2 linked regions of the Candidatus Thiodictyon syntrophicum genome follow. Each later gene encodes a partner of the first gene's protein in a complex. Links are inferred from orthologs where the notes say so. Each region holds a gene or a part of one and is shown in the gene's direction. Other genes may lie near its edges.

Region 1 (7,140 bases):
ATGGCGCCCAGGGCCGCGAGCACCGGCGCCATGAGCGTCAGCAGCCCGGCGACCCCGAGACCGACATTGAGCGGGATCTCCACGAGCGACTCGCCGGTCGGCCGACGCACCACCAGCCGGCGTACGCTGCCCTGTTGGATCAGTGCCTTGACCTTGTCCACCAGGTCGCTCCCGGCGACGGTGATCTCCTCGGTCAGTGGTCGTTGGTCCTTGTCGAACATGGGGGCTCGCCTGCGGTGGTGGATCGAAGAGCGGAACTGTAACCCCGCAAAGGGCATTTGTCACGCCAGGGCGCCAAGCTCGCCAAGGGTTTTCAGTGCCTTATCGGCGTCGGGCGATTTACCCGGCGGGTGATCCGGATCTTGGATCTACCCTGCTGTATTTCTTGGCGGGCTTGGCGCCTTGGCGTGGGCAACTGCCGGATTTCTGTAAACGCTTCGTTGTCGTTGTCGTTGTCGTAATCGAGGTTATCGTAGCGTCCCGCATTCTCTCGCACCCGAAAGTGCATCGCTTTTCCGAACTACGACAACGACAACGACGCTGCGGGCAGCGACCTAAGCGCTCAGGGTCCCACCAAGGTGGGGCCGGATCAGCTCGAGCATGGACTGGTGGATCTTGAGGTTGCCGGCCACCAGGTTGCAGGTGTCGAAATAGCGGCTGCCGCCGGCCAGGTCGGTGACGGTGCCGCCGGCCTCGGTGACCAGCAGGGCGCCGGCGGCGAAGTCCCAGGGGCTCAGACCCAATTCCCAGAAGCCGTCGGTGCGCCCGGCGGCGACCCAGGCGAGATCCAAGGCGGCGGAGCCGGGGCGGCGCAGCCCGGCGGTATTGAGTGTCATGTCCTTGAACATGGCGAGGTAGGCGTCGATGTGGCGCTGGTCGCGGAAGGGAAAGCCGGTACCGATCAGGGCGCCCTCCAGCGAGGGGCGGGTGGCGACGCGCAGGCGCCGGTCGTTGAGTTGGGCGCCTTCGCCGCGGGCGGCGGTGAAGAGTTCCTCGCGCAGGGGATCGTAGACGACCGCGCACTCGAGCTGGCCGCGGTGGCGCTGGGCGATGGAGACCGCGAACTGGGGGAAACCGTGGAGATAGTTGGTGGTACCGTCCAGGGGGTCGATAATCCACTCGAAGTCGCCTTGACCCTGGGCGCCGCTCTCCTCGGCGAGGATGGCGTGGCTGGGGAAGCGGGCGCGCAGTTCCTGGATGATGGCCTGCTCGGCGCCGCGGTCCACTTCGCTCACGAAGTCGTTGCGGCCCTTGGTCTGGGCCTTGATTTGGTCGACCCGCTCGTAGTAGCGCAGCAGCACCTTGGCGGCGGCACGGGCGGCACGGATGGCAATGTTCAGTGTTGGGTTCATGTCCGATACCATACCCTAAGGGGTGCGCCTGGCAAAGATCGACAGTGGACGATATTCTTGAACGACCTTGGACCCCCATGACCGAACCAACCATCACACCGCCGCTTCCGCCCCCCCTCGCACCCCTGGCCCGGATCCGCTTTGTGCTGGTGGGGACCACCCATACCGGCAACCTGGGCGCGTCCGCCCGGGCCATGAAGACCATGGGCCTGACGCGCCTGGAACTGGCGAGCCCCCGCTCGCCGCCGGATGCGCAGGCGTTGGCGCGCGCCGCCGGGGCGGATGACCTGCTCCAGCGCGCCGGGGTCCACGCGAGTCTGGCGGGGGCACTCACCGGGTGTCGGCTGGTGATCGGTGCCAGCGCCCGGCTGCGCTCGCTTCCCTGGCCCCTGCTGGAGCCGCCGGCGGCGGCCCGGTTGCTGCTCGCGGAGGCGGCGCTGGGGGACGTGGCCCTGGTCTTCGGGCGGGAGAACTCCGGCCTGGCCAACGAGGAGCTTGCCTGTTGCAATTCACTGGTGCACATCCCGACCGACCCCGGATTCAGCTCGCTGAATCTGGCCGCCGCCGTGCAGGTGCTCGCCTACGAGGTGCGCCGGGCCTGGCGGGAGGGACAGGGGGTCGCGCTGGTCGATGAGCCGCGGGCGGTTGCGACCGCCGAGGCCCTGGACGGTTTCCACGCCCACCTGGCGCAGACCCTGACGGAGATCGGCTTCGCGACCCCGGGCCAGTCCGCCCGGCTCCTGATGCGGCTGCGGCGCCTGTTCAACCGGGCGCGGCCCGATCGGGTGGAACTCAACATCCTGCGCGGCATCCTGAGCGCCGTCCAGGGACGCAAGCGGGCTGGGCGTACGAGCGCGGTGCCGCCCGGGCCGACGGATGAAACCAAGATGCAATCCCATGTTTGACCGGCTGCGAGAGGATATCGCGAGCGTCTTCGAGCGCGACCCGGCAGCGCGGACCCGCTTCGAGGTCCTGACCACCTACCCCGGGCTGCATGCGGTGCTGGTCCACCGGCTGACCCACTGGTTGTGGCTGCGCAAGCTCAAGTGGCTGGCGCGGGTGCTGTCGAACGTGGCGCGCCTCTTTACCGGCATCGAGATCCACCCCGGGGCGGACCTCGGGCGGCGTCTTTTCATCGACCACGGCATGGGCGTGGTGATCGGGGAGACCGCCGTCATCGGTGACGACTGCACCCTCTACCACGGTGTGACCCTGGGCGGCACCAGTTGGCAGAAGGGCAAGCGCCACCCGAGCCTGGGCCGCGACGTGGTGGTGGGGGCCGGGGCCAAGGTGCTGGGCCCGATCGTCATCGGCGACGGGGCGCGGATCGGCTCCAACGCGGTGGTGGTCAAGACCGTGCCCCCGGGGGCTACCGTGGTGGGTATCCCCGGCCGCGTGATCGAGTGCGAGCGCGACGCCGAGCGGCGGCGCCGGGCCGACACCGCGGCGCGGATCGGCTTCGACGCCTATGGGGCGACCCTGGACGCCCCCGACCCGGTGGCCAACGCCATCAACCGTATGCTCGACCACATCCACCACATGGACCAGCGCCTGGAGGCCATGTCCCGCGCCCTGGAGGCGCGGGGCATCATGGAGCACTTCGACCACGACGCGGACCTGGATGGGGGCGTGATCGACTCCCCGGCGGCGCTTGGCGGTTCGGACGGCCAGCCGGGCGCCCCCACCCCGCGGACGTCCAGTCGAACCCCCGGACCCTGAACCCCGAACCCCGAACCCCGAACCCCCGGATCAAGAGCCCGCGGAGTAACTGAGGCATTAATTGATCAACGCGCTTGGGTAAAGTACCATAGTGGCGTAAACCCCTACCCGGGAAGGCGTTGAGCATGAGAGGGTCCACATGAGACTGACCACGAAAGGGCGTTACGCGGTGACCGCGATGCTGGATCTGGCCCTCAACCAGGGCAAGGGACCGACCGCCCTCGCCGACATCGCCCAACGCCAGGGGATCTCGCTGTCCTATCTGGAGCAACTGTTTGCCAAACTGCGCCGCCGCGCCCTGGTCACCAGCGTGCGGGGCCCCGGCGGCGGCTACAACCTGGGGCGCGCGGCCAGCGACATCCCGGTGGCCGAGGTCATCGCCGCGGTGGATGAGACCGTAGACACCACCCGCTGCGGCGGGGCGGGCGATTGCCAGGATGGGCGCCCCTGTCTGACCCACGAACTGTGGCGTGACCTGAGCGATCGCATCCAGGACTACTTGCAAAGTGTCACGCTCCAGCAACTCGTCGAGCGGCGCGACAGTGCGGCCGTGCGGGGGGTTGCGTGCAGCGCCATCGACATCAAGCTGGACCTCGTTCCAAGCGGGGTCCCCAACGGGACGGCCGCGGCCCGCGCCTGACCCCTCACCGACCCAATCCTGATCCCCGTCGCCGCCCCTAACGGCTCTTCGCCCCCACCACTGCACCGGTCGCACGGCGGCGCGCCGGGTGCGGGTCCCAAGCCCCACAGCCGCTGCCGCGATGGTGCGGAGTCCCTCATGAAGTTACCGATTTATATGGATTATTCCGCCACCACCCCGGTCGACCCGCGGGTGGCTGCGCGCCTGTGCGCCTGTCTGACGCCCGATGGCATCTTCGGCAACCCGGCGTCGCGCTCCCACGCCTTCGGTTGGGCCGCCGAGGAGGCCGTGGAGGAGGCGCGCCGCCAGGTGGCCGAACTGGTCAACGCGGACCCGCGCGAGATCGCCTGGACCTCCGGTGCCACCGAGTCCGACAATTTGGCGATCAAGGGCGCCGCCCATTTCTCCGCGCCGCGCGGTCGGCACCTGGTCACCGTCAAGACCGAACACAAGGCGGTGCTCGATACCTGCCGCCAACTGGAGCGGGAAGGGTTCGAGGTCACCTATCTGGACCCGGAACCGAACGGCCTGCTCGACCTCAAGCGGCTCGCCGCGGCCTTGCGGCCCGACACCACCCTGGTTTCGGTCATGCATGTGAACAACGAGATCGGCGTCATCCAGGACATCGCCGCCATCGGTGAACTGACCAGGGCGCGCGGCGTCCTGTTCCATGTCGATGCCGCCCAGAGCACCGGCAAGGTCCCCATCGATCTCGCGACCATGCCGGTGGACCTGATGTCCTTCTCGGCCCACAAGACCTATGGGCCCAAGGGCGTCGGTGCACTCTATGTCCGGCGCAAGCCGCGGGTGCGGATCGAGGCGCAGCTGCACGGTGGCGGCCACGAACGGGGGCTGCGCTCCGGCACCCTGCCCACCCACCAGATCGTCGGCATGGGTGAGGCCTTCCGCATCGCCCGTCTGGAGATGGCGCAGGAGCACGCGCGGGTGCTGGCCTTGCGCCAACGTCTCTGGAACGGACTCAAGGACATGGAGCAGGTCTTCCTGAACGGCGACGAGGAGCGGCGGGTGGCCGGCAACCTCAACGTCAGCTTCGCCCATGTGGAGGGCGAGTCATTGATCATGGCCCTGAAGGACCTGGCCGTGTCCTCCGGGTCCGCCTGCACCTCCGCCAGCCTGGAGCCGAGCTATGTCCTGCGGGCCATCGGCCGGGAGGACGAACTGGCCCATAGTTCCATCCGCTTCACGCTGGGGCGCTTCTCCACCGCGCCGGAGATCGACTACGCCATCGATAAGATCCGCACCCAGGTGGAGCGCCTGCGCGCACTCTCGCCCCTGTGGGACCTGTACCGGGACGGGGTCGACTTGCGTTCGGTGCAGTGGGTGGGGCATTAGGAACCGTGCACTGCCAGGCTAAACAAGTCCACAAGGAAACGCCTTTGGCGTCGTTGTCGTTGTCGTTGTCGTAATCGAGGTTACGATGCGATTGAGGATTTTCTCGTACCTGCACAAACACGATGGATTGACACGATGGATTGTATGAATTCACAAGATCATGAAATAGAAACGTCCATGAAGACATGTGTTTAGTATAAGGATGACTCACAAGCGCATCGGTTGATGCACTTGCCTCTTCGTTTCGCTGTCCGAGCTTTTCAGGCATCGCAACGATTCGTTGACAACGACAACGACAACGACAACGACAGCGATTGCATTCGTTGGCTATTCTGGTTCTTTCTGACTCGTTACTTAATTTTAACTGCCGGGGCAAAAACGCGATGGCTTACAGTGACAAGGTTCTGGACCACTATGAGAACCCGCGTAACGTGGGTACCTTCGATAAGGATGACCCGAGCGTCGGTACCGGCATGGTGGGTGCGCCGGCGTGCGGGGACGTGATGCGCCTGCAGATCAGGGTCAACGCGGAGGGCGTGATCGAGGACGCCCGCTTCAAGACCTACGGCTGCGGTTCGGCCATCGCCTCCAGCAGCCTGCTCACCGAGTGGGTCAAGGGCAAGACCTTGGCGCAGGCGCGCCAGATCAAGAATCAGGAGATTGCGGACGAACTCGCCCTGCCGCCGGTCAAGGTCCACTGCTCGGTGCTGGCGGAGGATGCGATCAAGGCCGCGATCAATGACTACGCGGCCAAGCGCAAGCCCGGCTAGGCCGGCGCTGCCTGGTGCGGCACTCGACTCGGCGGCCTGGAGTGACGGGTTGTTGCCAGCGCGTGCCCATTGGGCCTAGGATCGCACCCAACGGGCGTTGCCACCGACCGCGTTGTCGCCCACCGGATCGCTGACCCCTGGAGATTCTCCCATGGCCATCTCACTGACACCGGCCGCCGCCGCTTACGTCGCCCGGTTCCTCGCCAACCGGGGCAAGGGGTTGGGCGTGCGTCTGGGGGTGCATGCCTCCGGCTGTTCCGGTATGGCCTAGGTACTGTGGTGAATCCTGCCGTGCTGGACTTCTCCAAGAATTATTTCGAGCTGTTCGACCTGCCCCTGGGCTTCACGGTGGACGCCAAGCGCCTGGCGGAGCGTTACCGTGCCCTCCAGGCGGTGACCCATCCCGACCGTTTCGCCGTGGCGGCGGAGGATGAGAAACGTCTGTCGCTTGAGGCCTCGACCCAGGTCAACGAGGCCTATCGAACCCTCAAGGACCCCCTGGCCCGGGCCAAGTACCTGCTGGAGCTGCATACCGGCGACCCCGGGACGGACAGCGAGACCAGCAAGGACGGGGCCTTCCTGATGGAACAGATGGAGTTGCGTGAGACCCTGGCCGAGGCGCAGACCAGCCCCAATCCCCGTGCGGCAGTGGCCACGGTGCTGACCCACCTGGCGGAGCAGAGTGTGGCCCTCGACAAGGAACTGGCGGGGCTCTTCGCCGCACCCTCTCCCGCCAGCCTGGACGCCGCCCGGGAACTGGTGCGCAAGCTCCAGTTCCTCGACAAGTGCCGTCGGGACGCCGAAGAACTGGACGCAGCGATCGAAGGTCACTACTGATCTGCGTCAGCGCGCAATGTTCCAACCTCAGACCAACCGCGTACCCCCGCACCACCGTGCGACCGTACTTCCGTACTAACGTACTAACGCACTTCCACCCTTCCGTACTTCCGCCGAGACCCGATGCCCCTGTTACAGATTGCTGAACCCGTTCAGTCGGCCGCCCCCCATGAGCACCGGCTGGCCGCGGGCATCGATCTGGGGACCACCAATTCGCTGGTCGCCGTGGTGCGCAGCGGGCTCGCGCAGACCCTCCCGGACGCGCAGGGCCGACACTTGCTGCCCTCGGTGGTCCGCTTCTGTGCGACGGCCCCGCCGCTTGTGGGTCAGGCGGCCCGAGACGCTGCGGGCGATGACCCGCTCAACACCATTGCCTCGGCCAAGCGACTGATCGGGCGAGGTATTGCCGATGTGCAGCGATTGGGTGGGCGGCTGCCCTATCGTTTCATCGAGACCGACACGGCGCTCC
Region 2 (7,354 bases), 3.5 Mb from region 1 along the record:
CCCAGCGTCTGGTCCACCAGGTCCATGATGGTCGTGGGTGCGTGATAGAAAGAGGGGGCCGGGGGCAGGACCACGGCCCCCATCTCGGTAACGGCCGTCATGTGGCGCAGGTGGCCCAGGTGCAGCGGGGACTCGCGGGGAACCAGGACCAGCTTGCGACGCTCCTTGAGCGTTACGTCCGCCGCCCGGCTGAGCAGGTTGTCGCCGAGGGAGAGCGCGATCTGGGCCAGGCTCTTCATGGAGCAGGGGATCACCACCATCCCCAGGACCCGGAATGAGCCGCTGGAGATCGGGGCGGCGAGGTTGCCGTGCTCATGGACGACATCGGCCAACGCCCGCAAATCGTCGAGGCTGGTTCGGGTCTCGAGCCGCAGGGTGACCTCGGCACCCTTGCTGACGACGAGATGGGTCTCGATGTCAGGTATGGTCTTCAGGAGCTCCAGCAGGCGGACACCATAGATGACGCCGCTGGCGCCCGAGAGTCCGACGATCAGTCGTTTCATGAGACCTCCGCAACTCGCTCATCCGCGCCGACAGTAGGCCCCGAACTCGGCCGCCGCCAGCGGCCGGCTGAACAGGTAGCCCTGACCGATGCGGCACCCCGCGGCCTTGAGGGACTCCGCCTGGGCGCGGGTCTCGATGCCTTCGGCGACCACCCGCAACCCCAGGGCCCGGCCCAGGACGATGATGGCCCGGGCGATGGCGGCGTCGTCCGCGTCCCCCGGGAGACCGGCGACGAATGACCCGTCGATCTTGAGTCCGCGCACCGCCAGCCGCTTCAGTGAGGCGAGCGACGAGTGCCCGGTGCCGAAGGAGTCGATGGCGACCTCGATCCCCAGGTCGAGCAGCCGCCGGATGTTCTCGGCGGCCGACTCGGAGTCGGCGACGGACTTGATGTCGGTGATCTCCACCGCCAGGGCGCCGGGTTCGAGCCCGCTTTCCGCGACCGTGGCGGCGATGCCCTCGGCCAGACTCGCGGTGCGGATCTCGCGGTTGGACAGGTTGACCCACAGGGTCACGTCCGCCAGCAGCCCCTGTTCGCGCCAGGCCCGCAGTTGGCCGGCGGCGGTGCGCACCACCCAGGCGCCGATGGGGACGATGAGCCCGCTGGACTCGGCGAGCGGGACGAACCACTCGGGTCCGACCAGTCCCAAGGTGGGGTGGTGCCAGCGGATCAGGGACTCGACGCCGATGATGCGGCCGGTGGTCAGATCGTGCTGGGGCTGGTAGTAGAGGACAAACTGCTCCAGGCTCAGGGCCTCGCGCAGCGCCGTCTCCAGGGAGACCTGGGCGAAGGCGCGGGCGGTCATGTCCGCGGTGTAGAATTGAAAGCCGTCGCGGCCCTGGTCCTTGGCCTGGTACATGGCGGTATCGGCGTTGCGCACCAGGGTGTCGACGTCGATACCGTCCTGGGGGTAGAGGCTGATGCCGATGCTCAAGGTGACATAGAGGGGCCGGCCGTCCAGATCGATGGGCCTTTTGAAGGCCTGGGTCAGCTTTTCGGCCACCAGGGCAGCGTCGCCGGCGCGCTCCACGGGGTCCAGGACCAGGGTGAACTCATCGCCCCCGAAGCGGGCGAGCGTGTCGCCTTCGCGCACCTGGCCACGCAGGCGCCGCGCCGCTTCCTGCAGCACCCGATCCCCGGCCGGGTGTCCCAGGCTGTCATTGATGGCCTTGAAGCCGTCCAGATCCAGGAACAGCAAGGCCACCTGGCGTTGCTCGCGACGGGCCCGGCGCAGCGCCTGGCCCAGGCGGTCGGCGAACAGTAGCCGGTTGGGCAATCCGGTGAGCGGATCCTGGTGGGCCAGTTGCACCAGGTCGCGTTCCCGCTCCCGGAGTTGCTCGGTGAGCCGCTGGTGCTCGGTGATATCGAGCAGGGCCACCCGGCAGGTGGCCGGGCCAGCCGCGCCGGGGCTTGGCCGCTCGCGTTGGATCAGCAGGCGCAGCGCGCGCCGCCGCTCATGGGCCGACACCAGATCCACCTCGAGTACTTCCTCCGCCCCGGTGTCCAGCGCCCGCGCCAGGGCGGCGAGCAGGGGCGGCGCGTCACCGGGGCCGAGCCGAGGGCCCAGATAGAGGTCCCCGGTGCTCCCCCGCTCGACGCCCAGCAAGCGGGCGGCGGTCAGGTTCATCTGGGTGACCAGGCCTTGGCGGTCGATGGCGGCATAGGCGACCGGGGCGAGGTCGTAGAGGTCCGCGTAGCGATCACGGGACTCCTCAAGGGTCTGCCGGGCGCAGCGCAGTTCCCGGTTCTGGAGTTCCAGCTCGATCTGGTGGACCTGGAGGTCCTGCACCAGGCGCCGGCTATCGGTCGCCTCCCGGGCCTCCCGGCGCAGGGCGGCGAGGACGTCGGCGAGGGTGCTGTCGGAGAGGTTTCGCAGGGCGGTCATGCGGCACTCGCGCAGGTGAGAAGGTGTGGTCGGTCCGGTCCCGGGACCCGCGACGGGCGGTTATCATGCAGCATCCTTCGACAGTATAAGGCCCCGGCCGTGCGGGCACCGCACTGATTGCGGCATCGCGCAGCGCCGTCCCCGCGGCCATCCGAGATTGACTCCGGCGTTGGGAAATGGACAAGTCCAGGTTCCATGAGCTTGAGCCGACTCCGGTCCAGCCCAACTTAAGCCCATAGTGTTTCTCCTCTTCGTCGGGGCTTGGCCCCCTACTCAGGCTCAGAGCCATCCGCCATGACAGCTTCGTCCACCCTTGATGTTGCGGATCGGCCGGCACTCGATGCGGCGGCCATCCGCGCCCAGTTTCCGATCCTGCGCTCCTGCGTCCACGGCCAGCCGTTGGTGTACCTGGACAACGCCGCCAGCGCGCAGAAGCCCGACCGGGTGGTCGATGCCGTCGCGGACTACTATCTGCGCCAGCACGCCAACATCCACCGCGGGGCCTACCAGCTCTCCATCGTCGCCACCCGCCTGCACGAGGAGGCCCGCGCCGCCGTGGCCCGCTTCATCAACGCGGCCGAGCCCGCCGAGTGCATCTTCACGCGCGGGACCACCGAGTCCATCAACCTGGTCGCCGCGTCCTGGGGCACCGCCAATCTGCGCCCCGGCGACGAGATCATCCTCTCGGAACTGGAGCACCACTCCAACATCGTGCCCTGGCAACTGGCGGCCCAGGCGACCGGGGCGCGGATCAGGGTCATCCCCATCGACGACACCGGCGCGCTGCGCCTGGATGTCTATCGGCAACTGCTCTCCCCGCGCACCCGCCTGGTTGCCGTGAACCAGGTCTCCAATGCCCTGGGCACCGTCAATCCGGTGCGCGAGATCATCAGTGCGGCGCACGCGGCGGGCGCACTGGTGCTCATCGACGGCGCCCAGTGGGTCGCCCACGGACGCACCGACGTCCAGGCCCTGGACGCCGATTTCTACGCCTTCTCCGGGCACAAGCTGTATGGGCCCACCGGGATCGGGGTGCTCTACGGCAAGCGGCGGCTGCTCGCGGCGATGCCCCCCTACCAGGGCGGCGGCGACATGATCGAGCGCGTCACCTTCGCGCACACCACCTACGCCGAACTGCCCAGCAAGTTCGAGGCGGGCACCCCCCATATCGCCGGCGCCGTGGGCCTGGCGGCGGCGATCGACTGGCTCTGCGGCGTGGGTCTGGAGGCCGTCGCGGACCACGAGGCCCGGTTGCTGCGTCATGCCACGCGGCGCCTGTCCGCCATCCCCGGGGTCGAGCTCAAGGGCACCGCACCCGACAAGGCCGGCGTCCTGTCCTGGGTCGTGACCGACCCGCCCCTGGGCACGCTCGATATCGGCATGGCGCTTGATCTCAAGGGCATCTGTATCCGCACCGGCCATCACTGCTGCCAGCCGCTCATGGACCGTCTGGGCCTGGCATCGACGGCCCGCGCCTCCTTCGGTGTCTACAACACGATCGCGGAGATCGATTGCCTGGCGACGGAACTCGCCGCGATCATCGACGCCGGCCGGGGCGCGCGGGTCAATGTCCGTGCCCGGCCCGCAACGGCCGTGGGTCTGCCGACCGCCGTGCCGGAGATCGCCTACCCGGGGCCCGTGGCCGAGTCGCCCGCGGCGGCGGCGGCGCTGATCAGCGAGGTCTTCGACCTGCTGCCCGACTGGTCGATGCGCTACCAGTACCTCATGGACCTGGGGGCCCGCCTGCCCGTCATGCCCGAGGCCCTCAAGACCCCGGCCAGCTTCGTCTCCGGGTGCCAGAGCCTGGTGCACCTGGACGCCCGGGTCCGTCCCGGCGACACCGACATCATCGAGTTTCTCGCCGACAGCGACGCGGCCATCGTCCGCGGCCTGATCGCCCTCTTGCAGCAGTTATTCTCCGGGCAGAGCGCCGCCGCCGTCCTGGCCTTCGATGTCCAGTGCTTTTTCGGTCAGCTCGGGCTCGAAGAACACCTGAGCCTGGGGCGGCGCAACGGCCTGGCCGCCATGGTCCAGCGGCTGCGGCAGCTGGCCGCCCGGGTGGTGGGGCAGGGGGGCGCGCCGGACCTGGAATCCGTTGCGTTTGCTGCCGTGCACTGCGCGCATGCCTGACGGGAGCGACCGCAGTGGACGACCAAGACCGTTGCACCCCGCAGCGCTCGATACGCATCGCCGTCGCCGCCAAAGAGCCCGCGGCCCCAACGCCCGCCGAGGTGGTCGAGCACTACCCCAGTCACGCGCTGCCCAGGGACCGGGAGGAGACGCAGCGACTCATCGCTGCGTTGCGGGCCCAGCGTCACGCGGACGACTTGCTGAGGACCGGCCGGCACGGATGATCTCAAAGCCGGCAGTTGCTCACGCCGAGGCGTCAAGCTCGCCGCCTCTGCGTCTCTGCGTGAAACACCCGGGTCATCGAGCCCTGCTCGGCAGGCCTGGCGTGACGGTGCGCCCGACCCGCTGGCCGAGGGGCTCGTTCAGTTGGACGGCTATCGGGCCGGGTTGGGGCTCAACCGTCGCTGGCTGGTGATCGTCGACCGCCGCGGCGGGCAGCCGCCCATCACCGGGCGCACCGCCGTCGCCGAGGAGCCCAGCCCGCTGGGGCGGCGCATCCAGGTCATCCGAGCCGGATACCCGGCCAGGCGTGCAGGTCGGCCTCGCCCCGGCCCGCGTCGGCATCTTCCAGGGCCCGTGGCGGTGCGCCGCGGGCCCCGCCCGGCGCCTCACTGCCCGCGGGAAACGCCACGGCACCCGGATTACGTGGCAAGATCCGCCCGCGCGACCGCCGCCGGGGAGCACCCCGACCTCAGGGGCCGGACCCGGCGAGCGCGTCGAGCAGCTATTTGTTCTGGCTGGCGTCCCGATCGACCTGGTCCATAGTCCAGAGGTATCCCATGAAAGTCCCGTTTCGCCGCGTCATCCTCGTGTCCCTGCTGTTGCCGCTCGGCAGCGTGGCCGCGCCGCTCGATGGCGCCTTAGTCTACACCGGCAAGATCTGCGTCACCTGTCACGGCATCGACGGCAATACCCCGAGCAAAACGGACTATCCGCGCCTGGCCGGCCAGAGCGCCGACTATGCCTATGGCCAGATGGTCGATATCAAGAGCGGGGTGCGCAACAACCGGCAGAGCGAGGCCATGCGCCCGGTGATGAACGTGGTGAGTGAAACGGAGATGCGGGCCATCGCCGACTGGCTCGCGACGCTCAAATGAACCTGGGCGGGCCCGGGCGAACGCAAGCGCCGCCCGCCCGGCCGTCGCCCAAGTGCCGTCGGGCGGATGCGGGTGCCCGCGGGGCGATCCGCCATCCGTCGCGGCCCGGGGGCCGCTCCTACGCCGTAGGAGCGGCCCCCCGGCCGCGACGGGTTGCCGCAAGGGCGCGTGGCCGGAGTGATGATCAAGGCCGCGTCGGGGTCCCGCTGCCCGCACCCTTGACGCTGATCGGACTGGTGCTTGCGGGGCTCGGTTGGTTGCGCCGCTGCACCGGCCGGTGAGGCCCGCGGGCCGTCACGGCGCTCTAGCGGTTTCTTGGCCGCATCCCGCTGTCCAGGACGGCGCAAGATACCTCTTGGCGCGAGGAGGGAGAGACCGGCCTGTGGGCACTCGATGCGCCGGTCGGCGCGACGCTCAGCGGCACTTGGCGGGGCCCCAAGGGTGGCGCCTCCCTGCCGATCGCGCTGCGCTTGATCGACCGAACCGATCTATTGGACCTCGCGGTGGGTGACGGTCCGCGATTACATTTGGTACGCGGGCACCGGGCGGGCCCGTGCTGTCGCGGGAGGGAAAGGCGGCGGTGCAGAGAATCATCGGGTCGCAGCGGCGGCTACGCCTACGCGGCAATCCCCGAATGGCGCAGCAGCGCATCGGTGGTCGGCTCGCGTCCGCGGAAGTCGACATAGAGGACCATGGCGTCGCGCGAGCCGCCCTGCTCCAGAATCGACTCCTTGAAGGCCCGGCCGGTGGCGGCGTCGAAGACCCCGCGCTCCTCGAAGAGCGAGAAGGCGTCGGCGGACAGGACCTCGGCCCATTTGTAGCTGTAATAGCCGGCGGCATAGCCCCCGGCGAAGACGTGGGAGAAGCTGTGGGCGAAGCGGTTGAAGGCCGGCGGGCGGATGACCGCCACCTGGTCGCGGACCTCCTCCAGGATCTCATAGATACGCCCGCCGCGGGCCGGGTCGTATTCCAGGTGCAGGCGAAAATCAAAGAGCGCGAACTCGAGCTGGCGCACCATCTGCATCGCGGACTGGAAGTTCCGGGCCGCCGTCATGCGCCCATACAGGTCCTCCGGGAGCCGCTCACCGGTCTGCCAGTGGGCGGCGAACAGATCCAGGGGTTCGCGCTCCCAGCACCAGTTCTCCATGAACTGGCTGGGCAGTTCCACCGCGTCCCAGGCGACCCCATTGATGCCGGCCACCGCCGGATAGTCGACCCGGGTCAGCAGGTGGTGCAGCCCGTGGCCGAACTCGTGGAACAGGGTCTCGACCTCGTTGTGGGTCAGGAGCGAGGGTTGATCCCCGACCGGCGGGCTGAAGTTGCACACCAGATAGGCGACCGGGATCTGGTCATAGCGGGCGGTATGCAGCCGGTTGGTGCACACGTCCATCCAGGCCCCGCCGCGCTTGTCGGGGCGGGCGAAGGGGTCGAGATAGAACTGGCCGCGCAATTGGCGGGTTTCGGTGTCGCGGATCTCGAAGAAGCGCACCTGCGGGTGGTAGGTCTCGAAGCCCTGGGCCTCCTCGATATCGACGCCGAAGAGGCGCTGTGCCACCCCGAAGAGCCCGCTCAGGACCCGGGAGACCGGGAAATAGGGCCGTAATTCCTCCTGGCTGATCTGGTAGCGGTGCACGCGCAGCTTCTCGGAGTAGTAGCCGAGATCCCAGGGCTCCAGTTGCCCCTGACCGTGGTGCTCCAAGGCGAAGGCGCGTACTTCCTCCAGTTCGCCGCGCGCCT

The links. The genes of interacting proteins can lie anywhere in the genome.
Region 2: the proteins of iscU (region 1) and THSYN_RS11310 are in contact, whole or in part, in a solved structure (PDB 5XT5), measured with the Bacillus subtilis proteins. The link is inferred for Candidatus Thiodictyon syntrophicum from one-to-one orthologs.

The regions. Positions count from the first base shown.
Region 1 is NZ_CP020370.1:6,187,752-6,194,891, reverse strand. Bases 4,401-7,140 are described here. They hold iscU (Fe-S cluster assembly scaffold IscU), read left to right. Parts: upstream 4,401-5,447; coding sequence 5,448-5,834; downstream 5,835-7,140. Other genes in these bases: hscA (Fe-S protein assembly chaperone HscA), read left to right, coding at 6,795-7,140; hscB (Fe-S protein assembly co-chaperone HscB), read left to right, coding at 6,114-6,671; THSYN_RS26575 (IscS subfamily cysteine desulfurase), read left to right, coding at 4,401-5,064. Also shown: THSYN_RS26600 (DUF4342 domain-containing protein), read right to left, coding at 1-221; THSYN_RS26595 (inositol monophosphatase family protein), read right to left, coding at 555-1,352; THSYN_RS26590 (RNA methyltransferase), read left to right, coding at 1,430-2,257; cysE (serine O-acetyltransferase), read left to right, coding at 2,250-3,071; Fe-S cluster assembly transcriptional regulator IscR, read left to right, coding at 3,211-3,711; more of THSYN_RS26575, read left to right, coding at 3,850-4,400. UniProt on the Bacillus subtilis protein: Part of the SUF-like system that mediates the biosynthesis of iron-sulfur (Fe-S) clusters. Acts as a sulfurtransferase and thus transfers sulfur from SufS to SufB.
Region 2 is NZ_CP020370.1:2,690,599-2,697,952, forward strand. Bases 2,149-5,102 are described here. They hold THSYN_RS11310 (SufS family cysteine desulfurase), read left to right. Parts: upstream 2,149-2,684; coding sequence 2,685-4,520; downstream 4,521-5,102. Other genes in these bases: THSYN_RS11305 (putative bifunctional diguanylate cyclase/phosphodiesterase), read right to left, coding at 2,149-2,390; THSYN_RS11315 (hypothetical protein), read left to right, coding at 4,535-4,744; THSYN_RS34845 (hypothetical protein), read right to left, coding at 5,023-5,102. Also shown: THSYN_RS11300 (UbiX family flavin prenyltransferase), read right to left, coding at 1-503; more of THSYN_RS11305, read right to left, coding at 522-2,148; more of THSYN_RS34845, read right to left, coding at 5,103-5,172; THSYN_RS11320 (c-type cytochrome), read left to right, coding at 5,300-5,617; prlC (oligopeptidase A), read right to left, coding at 6,234-7,354. UniProt on the Bacillus subtilis protein: Type II cysteine desulfurase that acts as the initial step in the SUF-like Fe-S cluster assembly pathway.